4 regions of the Kosakonia sp. N21 genome follow, and region 4 is predicted to be linked to each of the others. Evidence: predicted binding sites of a transcription regulator. Region 4 holds the regulator's gene; each other region holds the start of a gene.

Region 1 (3,432 bases), on a different contig from region 4:
GCGACATCAGCACAAACGCCCCGGCTTCCTCTTTCGTGCCGTATTGCTGCATGATCGACGCATAAAGCCCGCCGTTGGTCATATCCATCGAGGCCACCAGCGCCAGCGTCGACAGCCCGGCAAAAAATCCGACTTCAACACCGTGCGCCGGGATCACGCGCGACGCCACCGCCGCAACCACCCATGCCACGGCAATTTTGGTGACCACCAGCGTACCGGATTTCCGCAGCACCGTACCGGTCGCGCTCAGTTTGATCGACGCCCCCATGCAGAAAAACCACACCGCCAGAATCGGCACCGTACCGGTGATCATACCGTTGGTAAAAGAGCCAAAATATTTCCCCGCTCCCGGCGCAAAGGTGTGGCACAACGCACCGATGAACAAGGGAACCAGCATCATACCGCCCGGAATTCTCTCTATTGCACGTTTGATTTGCATATTCTCACCTGTCGTCAAAACCGTCTGATTTTGCTGCGCCGGGCAAAAAACACTCAGCGCCGATGAGGTGATGTTAGAACCCGTTTCCGGTGAGAAAAGTGATCAATCATGCATAACGAAACAATATTTCATTATTTTAGGATCATCGTTTTTATTGTCTGCACTCATGTAAAGCGACATAAAAAAACCCCCGTCGGCAGCGCCTGGCGGGGGTTTTGCCTCACCTTACGGTGAGTGACGAAACAGACTTATTTTTTCGCCGCGAAACGCGCAGCAGCTTCGTCCCAGTTCACCACGTTCCAGAACTCTTTGATGTAGTCCGGGCGGCGGTTCTGGAATTTCAGGTAGTAAGCGTGTTCCCACACATCCAGACCCACGATCGGGAAGCCAGAGGCGCCGGAAATCGCTTCACCCATCAGCGGGGAGTCCTGGTTTGCAGTAGAAACCACCGCCAGTTTGTCGCCTTTCAGCACCAGCCAGGCCCAGCCGGAACCAAAGCGGGTTGCTGCTGCTTTTTCGAATTCTGCTTTGAAATTATCTACGGAACCGAAATCACGCTCGATTGCCGCTTTCAGGTCACCCTGCAGAGTGGTGTCTTTTTTCAGACCTTTCCAGAACAGGCTATGGTTCGCGTGACCGCCTGCGTTGTTACGCAGAACGGTTTTTTTGTCCGCCGGCAGCTGGTCCAGTTTGGTGATCAGCTCTTCAGCAGACAGATTTGCGAACTCCGGCAGACTTTCCAGCGCTGCGTTTGCATTGTTCACATAAGTCTGATGATGTTTGGTGTGATGGATTTCCATCGTTTGTTTGTCGAAGTGCGGCTCAAGGGCATCATACGCGTACGGCAGAGCAGGCAATGTATAGCTCATAATCATCTCCATTAAAGGTGTAAGCGGCTACTGTGTTAACGCCGCGTAAGCAGTTGGTTCATTATAGTTAATTAAATGATATTGAAAATGTTTATCAATGCCGTAGTTTTTATAAGGTTATAACTTTTGGTTATGTTATTGAAACTGTGAAGCTGCTCACCTCCATAACGCGCTGATTGCCAGCTCTCGCCGTTACGCGGCAAACGCCTCAAGGTTAATCCTCTGACCGATTTTTACACTCATCGGGTCGGCTGCTCGTATCCCGGCGATAAAAACAAAGAGGATTGAAAATGAGTAACGCGATTACGATGGGTATTTTATGGCATTTGATAGGTGCAGCCAGTGCAGCCTGTTTCTATGCCCCGTTTAAAAAGGTGAAACATTGGTCCTGGGAAACCATGTGGTCAGTCGGCGGCATCGTCTCCTGGCTGATCCTTCCCTGGACAATCAGCGCGCTGTTATTGCCGGATTTTTGGGCCTATTTCAGCTCGTTTAATGCCTCCACGCTGCTGCCGGTGTTCCTGTTCGGCGCAATGTGGGGGATCGGTAACATCAACTATGGCCTGACCATGCGCTACCTGGGCATGTCGATGGGCATTGGTATCGCCATTGGCATAACGCTGATTGTCGGTACGCTGATGACGCCGATCATCAACGGTAACTTCTCTGTGCTGATTGGCACCGAAGGCGGTCGTATGACGCTGCTGGGCGTGCTGGTTGCCCTTATCGGCGTGGCTATCGTCATCCGTGCAGGCCAGTTGAAAGAGCGCAAAATGGGTATCAAGGCCGAAGAGTTCAGCCTGAAAAAAGGGCTGGCGCTGGCCATCATGTGCGGCGTCTTCTCTGCCGGGATGTCCTTTGCCATGAATGCCGCCAAACCGATGCACGAAGCCGCAGCGGCACTGGGTATCGATCCGCTCTATACGGCGTTGCCAAGCTATGTGGTGATCATGGGCGGCGGCGCGCTGGTCAACCTCGGCTTCTGCTTTATTCGTCTGGCAAAAGTGAAGAACTTGTCGGTAAAAGCCGACTTCTCGCTGGCAAAACCACTGCTTATCAGCAACATCCTGCTCTCTGCGCTGGGCGGTCTGATGTGGTATCTGCAGTTCTTCTTCTACGCCTGGGGTCACGCGCGTATTCCGGCGCAGTATGACTACATCAGTTGGATGCTGCACATGAGCTTCTACGTGTTGTGCGGCGGTATTGTTGGACTGGTGCTGAAAGAGTGGAACAATGCGGGCAGACGCCCCGTGAGCGTGTTGAGCCTGGGCTGCGTGGTGATCATTGTCGCGGCCAATATCGTTGGCCTCGGCATGGCTAACTGATCAGGCGGCAACCCGACTACGATGACGCCATTGACCTGGCGTCATCCCCACTTCCCGGCTAAACACCACCGAAAAGTAGTTACTGTCTTCAAACCCGCACTGCATCGCAATCTCACTGATCATCTGCTCGGAATGCTGCAACAGATACTGCGCATGGCAAATGCGTAACTGGCGCAAATAGTGATTGATGGTCATCCCGGTCTGACTGCGGAATTGCTGGCGCAGCGCCCGCTCGCTGCACTGCTCCTGCTCACAGAACTGCTCCAGCACAAAGCTGCGATTCAGGCTGCCGGACAGCGCGGTAATCAGCTTATCCAGCAGCGCTTCGCTGTGGGTGGCGGCAAGATTATCGGTGGCGAAACGGTGGCGTTTTAGCGTCAACACCAGCTGTGCAAACAGCGTTTCCGCCATGAGATTGTCGAGGGGATCGGGCCTGGCGCTCTCGTGCTCAAGTTGCGTAATGACCTGTCGCGCCTGCGCCATACCGGTGCTACCGATGCGCCAGTGTGGCGTCCACGGCGAGCCATTAAGCCCGGGAATATGCGCTGCCCAGTCGAGGTTCAACGTCAGCCGGTCCGGGCAGTAAATAATGTTTTGTAGCACCAGGTCGTTGACCGACGCGTAGGAGTGGCAATCTTCCGCGCGGATATAGAACAGGTCACCACGGGTAATGCGATAAGGGCGATCGTTAAGCACATGCAGGCCGTTGCCGCGCCATACCATCACCAGTTCATAAAACTCATGGGTATGTTCGGCAAAGACATTTTGCGGATAGCGATCCGCTACCGCCACCGCCTGT
Region 2 (3,432 bases), 470 kb from region 4:
CGCATAATATTATGCAACGGTAATCTTTTGCAAAGATTATTGTTCATCAGCGCAACGAGTACATTGCTGTGCTATGAAATAAAAACCTGAGTAAAATGATGAGAGAAAATAAAGAAGAAAACCCCAGCGATATAATGGCAATAGAAGGGTGTGAGAATTTCCTGTATATCGACCCTAACAGAATGATATCAACACTTATTTTTATTAATGAGGCAGCAGTAACCCTTCATCTTACCCCCAGCCAACGGCGTCTGGTTAACAAAATGGCTAACCGGATACAGACGCGCAAGGCCGATAATCCAGGCTGACAGCGCATTCTTCTTCTGCGGAGAAATGACGAAAAAATCACCCTCAGGGACAGGAAATCCGCTCTGTACCTGAAGGTATGCAATTGCATATTCGTTACTAACAATGAGCCTGCTAACCATTCGCAAAATGTGTACAAGAATATCCTTATAAAACAATTTGTTGTAATGAAATATACCGATCATTTGGAATGATTTTTTTCATGGTAATTGCATTGAAGTTATCCAAAAAATGTTTATATTTCATGCAGTTCTACACTTTACCAAACCCTGGTGTCGCATTTGCAGCCGCTCTGACTGAGCGGTTTTTTTTTCGTTTGCCGCCTGGCTTCTTTTCGCTGTGGGTATCTATAGTCAAAGGACGGAAGGCAATAGGGAGGATCCTGTGCTGAAAGTTGAAAAAGATGATCCACACAACGCACCCGAGTCCGGCGATAAAAAGCCGCAACCGGTGAAAAAGTAACAAAAAGGTCGCTACGGCGACCTTTTTGTTGCCCACGCAACAGGCTATTTTCTGCGTGTTAGCAAAGGAGGGAACTTCAACGGGCCTGAGACGCGAAGCGCTGTCATGCGCCTTATCCCTCCTTACATGCTTTTCTCCACATGGCCCAGCGTTTTTTCCGGGAAGCAGTAGTCGCGTACGCGGCGTTTTAATTCTGCGGCATCGGGGAAACCGCTATCCTGCTTGCGATCCCAGATAACGTGACCGTCAATATCGATAACAAAAATCCCGCCGGTGCCTGGCTTCAGGGTGACCGCATCGAGATCGGTACTGAAGGTATGCAGTAATTCCTGCGCCATCCAGCTGGCGCGTAGCATCCAGTTACACTGGGAGCAGTAATGCAGAGTAATGGTGGGTTTGCTCATTTTATCGTCACCGTAAGCGCGTAGTAGACAACCATTGTAGGCAATGTAGGGGGAGGAATGTGAAGAATAATTAAGTTATTGCAAGTGATAATTATTATCATTATTATCTGGCTCAATAAGATGAGAGTTGGCCATCAGTGTCGGGTGCGGACACGGCACAATTCCACGTACGACTGGAAGTAAGCAGTGAGCCTGATACTAATAACACCTGGGCTTGCAAAACTATGTATACATCGCAACTTTCCCGGCCTCGCTTTAGCAAGCGTGTGCTGGTGACTTCACTACTCGCAGCACTGTATCAGACCTCCGCCAGTGCGGCTGATACCCCCACAATTTCCGCCAACTCCCAGCAAGATACCGCTGAAGAGATGGTCGTCACAGCGCCTGCGCCGGTATTAAAAGCCGGGAGCGACCATTCGGTCAGCGCGCAGGATCTGCAAAATAAAGGCGCGAAAGATTTTGGCTCCATTATGCGCTATGAGCCGTTGATCAGCGCCACCGGCGCCAGCGGCGGTTCCGGCAACGGGAAAAGCGGCTTTGATCGCGGCGGTTACACCGGCTATAACATTCGTGGTCTGGAAAGCAACCGTGTCGGCATTGATGTTGATGGGATCCCACAGCCCGATGCCACCGGCCGCAGCTATGTCAGTCGCGCAGGCCTGAACACCTTCGGCATTGGCCGCGATTACATCGATCCGTATATGTACGGTAGCGTCGATATTCAGTCCGGCGCGACATCAACGGATAACGCCAACACCTCGATTGGCGGCAACGTCTCCTTTAAACCGAAATCTGCCGACGACTACCTGCGTCAGGGGAAAGAGACCTACTTTGGTTACCAGAGCGATTACGACTCCGCCGACCGTAGCTGGCACAACGGCATAACCGGCGCGGCCGGGGACGACACCCTGCGCGGCATTTTTGTCTACAGCCGCCGCGACGGTCAGCAGACCCGTAACAACAGCGGCACTCTGGACGCTTATCCGGCGAACTGGCACTCCGATGCGATGATGGCCTCCGGCATCTGGCAGCCCAATGAGGCGCACAAACTGACGGCGACGCTGGATTATTACCACAAGACCAACCACACCCACTACGATAGCTGGAACAGCAGCGGCAGCACGATCCTCGGCGATGCGCAGCAAACCAGTCAGACCCGGCGCTGGGGCGTTAGCCTGAAAGATGACTGGACGCCAATGAACGACTGGCTCGATAGCATGTCCAGCAAAGTCTACTACCAGCACACCGAGGCGCATGACCGCACCTGGATGCCGGACAGCACCACCGGTAGCATGGAGACGGTCTACTCCAACTATGATACCGACACCTGGGGCATTCAGAATGCGCTGGCGAAAACGCTCGGTCGTCATGATCTGAGCGCAGGCTTTAACGCCAGTACCAGCAAAACCGAGCGCCCGTTTAGTCAGTCGCCGGTACCGAGCGCCTTCAGTGTGATCATGCAGCCGGAAGCGAACAGCCGCAGCTACACCGTGGGCGGGTTCGTGCAGGATCAGATTAACTTCGATGCAGATGGCCACCACTTCGCCATCATTCCTGGCGCGCGCGTTGTGCATCAGTCCACCAAACCGGATAACCTCTCCAGCCTGACGACCAACAGCAGCGTGCTGACGGAGTCGTCCGTCTCGTCGTTGTACGGTAAAAATTCAGACACCCAGTTGCTGCCGTCGCTGACCTTCCAGTACGACCTCACGCCGCGCCTGATGACCTACCTGCAATATAAGCGCGGGGCGGAGTTCCCGAACGCCAGCCAGTTGTACGGCTCGTGGAACCTGGGTTCAAGCTATGCCGGACGTGGGCAGTATGCGTTGATCGGCAACACCGATCTGAAAACCGAAACCAGCAACAACCTGGAATGGGGCATGAAGGGCGACGTCACCGACGGGGTAACGCTGCGTACGGCGCTGTTCTACAACAGCTATAAAAACTTTATCGCCTATACCCGTTACACTCGTTCAGGTAACCCGGATAAATTCACCAACGTTCCTTCCAATATCTACACCACTTATCAGGCGGAAAACCGCGATAAGGCCTTTATCTATGGCGGTGAAGTCAGCGCGAAATTCAACGTTGGCACCTGGTTCGAACAACTGAACGGCCTGAGCGCTACGCTGGCGTACGGCTATACCCAAGGGAAGTCCAAATCCAGCTACTCCGGCGACAAATACGTCGATCTCGACAGCGTCGCGCCAATGAAAGCCATTGTCGGCGTTGCTTGGGATGATCCGGCAAAACGCTACGG
Region 3 (3,432 bases), on a different contig from region 4:
ATAGCGTCATCTTCGCTGATGCCACGTTGCAGGCAGTAAAACAGTTGATCTTCACCAATGCGCGATGTGGTCGCTTCATGCTCTAGCTGGGCGCTGTTATTACGGCACTCCACATACGGGAAGGTATGCGCGCCGCTGTCCGGGCCAATCAACATCGAGTCGCACTGCGTGAAGTTACGCGCATTGGTCGCCGTCGGCATGATCTTCACCAGCCCGCGATAGCTGTTCTGACTATGCCCGGCCGAGATCCCTTTCGAGATAATCGTCGATTTGGTGTTCTTACCGATGTGGATCATCTTGGTGCCGGTGTCCGCCTGCTGATGCCCGCTGGTCAGCGCCACCGAGAAGAACTCGCCAATGGAGTTATCGCCGCGCAGGATGCAACTGGGGTATTTCCAGGTGATGGCCGATCCGGTTTCGGACTGGGTCCACGACATTTTGCTGTTGTCGCCCTCGCACAGGGCGCGTTTGGTAACAAAGTTGAGGATCCCGCCGGTGTTGTTATCCCCGGGGAACCAGTTTTGCACCGTCGAATATTTCACTTCGGCGTCTCGATGGATGATCACTTCCACCACCGCGGCATGAAGCTGGTAACTGTCGCGCACCGGCGCTGAGCAGCCTTCAATATAGCTGACGTAACTGCCTTCATCCGCGACCAGAATGGTACGTTCGAACTGTCCGGTTTTTTCGGCATTAATGCGGAAATAGGTCGACAGCTCCATCGGGCAACGCACGCCTTTCGGAATGTAGATAAAGGTACCGTCAGAGGCGACGGCGGCATTCAGCGCGGCAAAAAAGTTGTCGTTGGAAGGAACGACAGTGCCAAGGTACTTTTTCACCAATTCAGGGTGATCGTGGATCGCTTCGCCAAAGGAGCAGAAAATGATGCCCTGTTCAGACAATTTTTCCCGGTAGGTGGTCGCTACCGATACCGAGTCAAAAATGGCGTCCACCGCCACTTCCTTGCCTTCACGCACCGGAACGCCGAGCTGGTTGAAAGCCTCTTCCACCTCTTCTGTCAGCCAGGCATTAGCGCCGGTTTGCTGAACCGCCCCCGGCTGGGATGCGCAGGTGTCGTCGCAATTACCGCAAGAGGGCGCAGAGTAATAGCTGTAATCCTGGTAATCGAGTTTATCGTAGTGCGCTTTCAACCAGTGCGGCTCTTCCATCTCCAGCCATGCATGATAAGCATTCAGTCGGAATTCAAGCATCCACTCAGGTTCGTTACGTTTTGCCGAGATCGCCCGCACCACATCTTCATTGATGCCTTTAGCCAGCTCATCGGTGCTCAACCGGGTAAAAAAGCCCTCTTTATAATTGAGGTTGCCGCCGGTCCAGATTTTGACATCGTCAGTTGCTTCAGTATTACGAGACATAGTACCGCCTATACCCCAAAACTTTCGCCGCAGCCGCATTCATGCTGGGCTTTTGGGTTATGAAATTTGAAGATCTGATTTAACCCTTCACGTACATAATCCACTTCGGTGCCGTCGATGAACGGCATCGCCTGCAAGGGTACGTAGAGACGCGCGCCATCAGACTCATACAGTAAATCGTCGGCCGTCGGCTCCATTACGGTATCTAATACATAACCGAAACCGGCACAGCCGGTCTGCTTAATGCCAAGCCGAACGCCAAGTACACCCGCCTGTTTACTGGCCAGCGCACGGATATGTTCTGCGGCCGCCGGCGTCATGGTCAGCCCGCGCCATGCAAAATCTTGCGGATTAAATGATTCCATCGCTTTACCTCACGTCACCAGATCTGAAGAGCATAATGCTATGTTAGTGATAATGATTATCACTTCAACCCGTATTCCGCAGGGTTATTCCCCGCCAGCCCCTTTTTTCGGCACTTGCTATAAGCATAGACTCTGCGGAAAGGCTTTACAGCCAGGTAAAAAATTGTTTAATAAATTGATAAATAATGACTTTAGGCAAGCCATGGCGGGTAAGCCGGTGAAAAAGAAAAGATGTATAGGCAATACCTATTTTTGAGATAGGATTTTAAAAATTCTTTGCCCCAGAAAGCTTTCTGCATTTCAAAAGGTTAGCGGCATCACAAAACAGGGAGCAAAGGCACGGGTGCCACCGCGGGTGACAATATCTTTTCCGGTTCCTGAATATAATCCACGAAGGCTTTCCCTCTTTTAGGTAGATGTTTTTTGCTTCAATGAGGCTTTGACAATTCGCACCGTCGGTCAGATCCGGATAATTTGTCTGGACAGGGTCATCCTCCCAATCGCAAACAAATCCATTAGTTTCCTGTTTTATTCCCTGGCCGCATTTTTTGCCTGCCATAACACAGCAGAATGGGATTTTACCGTCTTCACCGCTGGTTAATAACTCAGCTATGATAATCGTTGTTAATTACCCGAGCCCGATGCACTGGGCCATCAAACACGGAGAGTATTGGTGATGACGCAGTCAATGATGTCGTATTCAGATACAGGTACAGGATTTCCCGTTTTATTAGGCCACAGCTACCTGTTTGATAAATCCATGTGGTCACCGCAAATTGACACGCTGACCAAATATTTCCGCGTTATTGCGACGGATTTATGGGGCCACGGGCAGTCGCCGGACCTGCCCGCATCGACATCGTCCATGGCCGACATCGCCAACGATCATTTAGTCTTGATGGACGCGCTCGGCATCCATGAATTTGCCGTGGTGGGTTTATCCGTTGGCGGAATGTGGGGTGCCGAACTGGCCGCCGCCGCCCCGGAAAGAGTCAAGGCATTGATGTTGTTTGACACGTTTGTGGGCGATGAGACGCAAGCGGCAAAAGACCGCTATTTCATGATGTTAGATACCATCAACTCGCTGGGCAGTATTCCCGTGCCGCTACTCGAATATGCGGTTGCGCAATTCTACTCCAGATATGCCAGGCCGGAAGATACCCAACAGCTCACCGCCTCGCTCTCCGCACTACGTTCCGAACCCTTACGCACCAGCATTGTGCCGCTGGGCAAACTGATTTTCGGCCGCCCGAATCGCCTGGCTTTACTGGAGACCATCACCTGCCCGACGCACGTTGCCACCGGGGCGCTCGATTTACCTCGTCCTGTCACCGAAGGACGGCTGATGGCGGAAAGATTAGGTTGTGACTTCACCCTGATCCCCAATGCCGCACATATCAGTAACCGTGAAAACCCGGAAGTGGTGACGCAACTGATTGTCGATTTCCTGAGGCAGTACGGGTAACAAAACGGTTACCCGCCGCAGATAACGGCCTAGAGCTTAATCACGTTCAGGCCGTAATCTGCCGGATCAACAATGTCCTCCAGCACACCGATTTGCGCTAAGTCGCTTCCCGACACCACGCTGCTGATATTGCTTTCAGGAAAGCGCAGATTTTTGACAATATGCACCACGCCCGGTTTACCTTTGCGGTCGACATCCATAATCCAGGCCAGGAAACCACCCGCGT
Region 4 (3,432 bases):
ATGCGTTAAACGAGCTGGCGGATGCCCGTGAAATGAGCCGTAGCGAGCTTATTGAAGAAATGCTGCTGGCCCAGCTCAACGCCTTACGCGGATAGCGAATCCTCCGAATCACCGCTTTTACGCCTTTTTTCGTGTGTCATAGAGTGCAGTCCGGCGCGATAGCTGTTTCCGCGCGCTTCCCTGTTCTGCTATGATTGCCCTTATCTGTGGGCTAAACGCCACCACCATCTCATTAAGTTTCAAGAGGTTATTTTACTCATGGCAATTACAGGCATTTTCTTCGGCAGCGATACCGGCAACACCGAAAATATCGCGAAAATGATTCAAAAACAGCTTGGTAAAGACGTTGCCGATGTTCATGACATTGCCAAGAGCAGCAAAGAAGATCTCGAAGGCTATGACATTCTGCTGCTCGGCATCCCAACCTGGTATTATGGCGAAGCGCAGTGCGACTGGGATGACTTTTTCCCGACGCTGGAAGAAGTGGATTTCAACGGTAAGTTAGTCGCCCTGTTCGGCTGTGGCGACCAGGAAGATTACGCAGAATATTTCTGTGATGCGCTGGGGACTATCCGCGACATCATTGAACCGCGCGGCGCCACCATCGTGGGCCACTGGCCGACTGCTGGCTACCATTTTGAAGCGTCTAAAGGCCTGGTGGATGATGATCACTTTGTGGGTCTGGCGATTGATGAAGATCGTCAGCCGGAACTGACCGCAGAACGCGTGCAGAAATGGGTTAAGCAGGTTTCGGAAGAGCTGCACCTGGACGACATCATTAATGCCTGATGTTTACGGCGCAGCCTGTGGGTTGCGCCGTATTAATAGGTACAAGCGATGGAAATAATTGCTACAAATTTTTAACTTTTTTATTCATCACTGTACAATAAGCCCTGCTAAACTTGGGCTGCCGCACGGGACTTTGTCGGCGACACCACGTTTTATAAGCTTACTTTACTTGAGGGCTTGCAGTTTTCATTTAGGCATGGCAGTTCTATAATGAGACGCATTATCCCAGGTGCATTCCTATAACTTCCGCTAAGGAAGTGAATCGTATAGCAACAGGACAGATTCCGCATGACTGACAACAATACCGCATTAAAGAAGGCCGGCCTGAAAGTCACGCTTCCTCGGTTAAAAATCCTGGAAGTTCTTCAGGAGCCGGATAACCATCATGTCAGTGCGGAAGATTTATACAAGCGACTGATCGACATGGGCGAAGAGATCGGCCTGGCTACGGTTTACCGTGTATTGAACCAGTTCGATGACGCCGGCATTGTGACCCGTCATAACTTCGAAGGCGGCAAGTCCGTTTTTGAACTGACCCAGCAACATCACCACGATCACCTGATTTGCCTCGATTGCGGCAAAGTGATCGAATTCAGTGATGATTCTATTGAAGCGCGTCAGCGTGAAATCGCCGCCAAACACGGCATTCGTCTGACGAACCACAGTCTCTACCTGTATGGCCACTGCGCTGAAGGTGACTGCCGCGAAGATGAAAGCGCGCACGACGCGAAATAATCCATTCTGATATGCAAAAGCCAACCTGACGGTTGGCTTTTTTTTTAGTTGCCGGATAACAGCAGCAGGCTGCGCCCTATCCGGCTTGCATAGCAATCACGCTTTGACACTGTCCACACGACTCACGCGTTTTCCGTCCGGGCTGGCGGTGCGCACCTGCACGTCCCCACTCACCTGCGGGCGGGCGCTATCGTTATAACGCTGCCAGTGTTTGCCGCCGTCGGTAGAGTACTCCACCACCATGCCAGGGAAGCTGGTGTTGGCTTCAAGCACGCCGCCCACCACGCGAGCACCCGGCACCGGCAGGCGGTAATGAATACCCGCTTTATCCAGTTTTGCCAGCTCGCGACTGCCTAACACGTTGGCAAAGCGCGTCCAGTCTTTATCCAGAGCACGAACATCGACCATGTGCGTTTCACCGCCTTTATACTCACGCCCGGCTTTGTAGTCCTGCTCCCAGGCCGCGCGATGCCATGCGCGCTCCGCCACCGCAACCAGACGCGGATAGATCATATACTCCATCTGGTTATCAGTGCGTACCACTTCGCTCCACAACTGTGCGGAGAGGCCATACGCCCCAGGCCACGGTTTATCTGACTTCGCGGTAAAGGGGTTGCCATCCCGGTCGACCGAGGTTTCGGCGTTTTGCGGCATATTGTCCGGCGCGAAACTGAAGATCTTACGTTCGTCGCTAAAGCGCGTGCCCCAGTAATAGCCGCTCTCTTGCGGGTTCACTTCATACGGGAAATCGAGATAGACATAATCCGGGTTGGAAACGATGACGCGGAACCCTTTGTTTGCCCAGTCATTAACCGAGTCAAAACCGCCCCAGTAGAGCGTGTCCCAGAAGTTAACGTTGACATGATCGGTGGCGAATACCGACGCGTCTTTGGCATCTTTCAGACCATCCTGCCAGGCCTGCATCGTATTAATGCCGCGGGCTTTCACCTGTTTGCTGACTTCAACGCCAAAATAGCTGGAAAGATGCTCAACATCCGTCACTTTTCCGTCTTTGATCATCGCCTGACACGCCTGCGACTTCGCCCACGGTTTGTCCTGCTTGCTCTTATCGATGATGCCCTTGCCCGCCTCCGGGTTCTTCTGATCGGTGTAGCCAACGCCGAGGTAAATATTTTTTGCCTCATCGCCGCCAAAATGCCAGGTTTGCAGCGGCAGGCCCGCTTCTTTATGCATCTGCTGGATTTCACCGATCACTTTGTCGACAAAATTGCGTGACGAGTCGAGGCAAGGGTTAAGGTAGCCGGTACGGTTATAAAACTGTACCCCGGTGGTGTTGGAGGTATCCGTTGGATCCAGCAAACGGAACTGCGCCGCGGCCTGCTCGTTGCCCTCTTTCATCAGTCGATCGTAACGGGCTTCCATAGAGATAACTGCCGCACGCGCATGGGCCGGCATATCGATTTCCGGAATGACCTCAATCTGCCGGGCTTTAGCATACTTCAGGATCTCGATGTAATCCGCGCGGGTAAAGAAACCGCTCCCGTTGTTGTTGCTGTCCGGGCCAGAACCCAGTTGCGGCAACAGGCAGGTTTTTTCGCTCAGATCGTGGCAACGTTTGCTACCAATATCGGTCAGCTCCGGCAGGCCGGGGATCTCAATACGCCAGCCTTCATCATCACTGAGATGAAAGTGGAATTTATTCAGTTTGTAGGCCGCCATCTGATCCAGCAGACGCAGTACTGCGTCCTTGCTGTGGAAGTTACGACCAACATCCAACTGAATTGCGCGGTAATCAAAGCGTGGCGCATCTTTGGCGTCCAGCGCAGCAATTTTCATTGCACCTGTCGTTGGGATCAGCGACAGCAGTGATTGTAAACCGTAGAACACCCCGGCCTGATCGTAACCGGTTACTACGGCTTCTTTCGCGCCAATATGCAAGGTATAAGC

Evidence for each region. The regulator Fur, encoded in region 4, represses iron uptake genes when iron is present. The targets are predictions, from matches to a motif close to ATAATAATGAGAACNACTATCAA.
Region 1: the regulator Fur is predicted to act here: its motif matches at 1,384-1,406, upstream of sodA (superoxide dismutase [Mn]).
Region 2: the regulator Fur is predicted to act here: its motif matches at 1,257-1,279, upstream of ACQ3G7_RS06535 (TonB-dependent receptor domain-containing protein).
Region 3: the regulator Fur is predicted to act here: its motif matches at 1,782-1,804, upstream of sufA (Fe-S cluster assembly scaffold SufA).

The regions. Positions count from the first base shown of each region.
Region 1 is NZ_JBOBHR010000012.1:80,563-83,994, forward strand. It holds gene kdgT (2-keto-3-deoxygluconate transporter) at 1-439, opposite strand, end outside; gene sodA (superoxide dismutase [Mn]) at 688-1,308, opposite strand; gene rhaT (L-rhamnose/proton symporter RhaT) at 1,599-2,633, shown strand; gene rhaR (HTH-type transcriptional activator RhaR) at 2,634-3,432, opposite strand, start outside.
Region 2 is NZ_JBOBHR010000002.1:596,842-600,273, reverse strand. It holds gene ACQ3G7_RS06540 (Rdx family protein) at 891-1,172, opposite strand; gene ACQ3G7_RS06535 (TonB-dependent receptor domain-containing protein) at 1,397-3,432, shown strand, end outside.
Region 3 is NZ_JBOBHR010000005.1:241,302-244,733, forward strand. It holds gene sufB (Fe-S cluster assembly protein SufB) at 1-1,376, opposite strand, end outside; gene sufA (Fe-S cluster assembly scaffold SufA) at 1,385-1,741, opposite strand; gene ACQ3G7_RS14260 (CPCC family cysteine-rich protein) at 2,007-2,300, opposite strand; gene ACQ3G7_RS14265 (alpha/beta fold hydrolase) at 2,433-3,206, shown strand; gene ACQ3G7_RS14270 (PilZ domain-containing protein) at 3,236-3,432, opposite strand, start outside.
Region 4 is NZ_JBOBHR010000002.1:123,878-127,309, forward strand. It holds gene ybfE (LexA regulated protein) at 1-95, shown strand, start outside; gene fldA (flavodoxin FldA) at 259-789, shown strand; gene fur (ferric iron uptake transcriptional regulator) at 1,078-1,524, shown strand; gene ACQ3G7_RS04385 (beta-N-acetylhexosaminidase) at 1,621-3,432, opposite strand, start outside.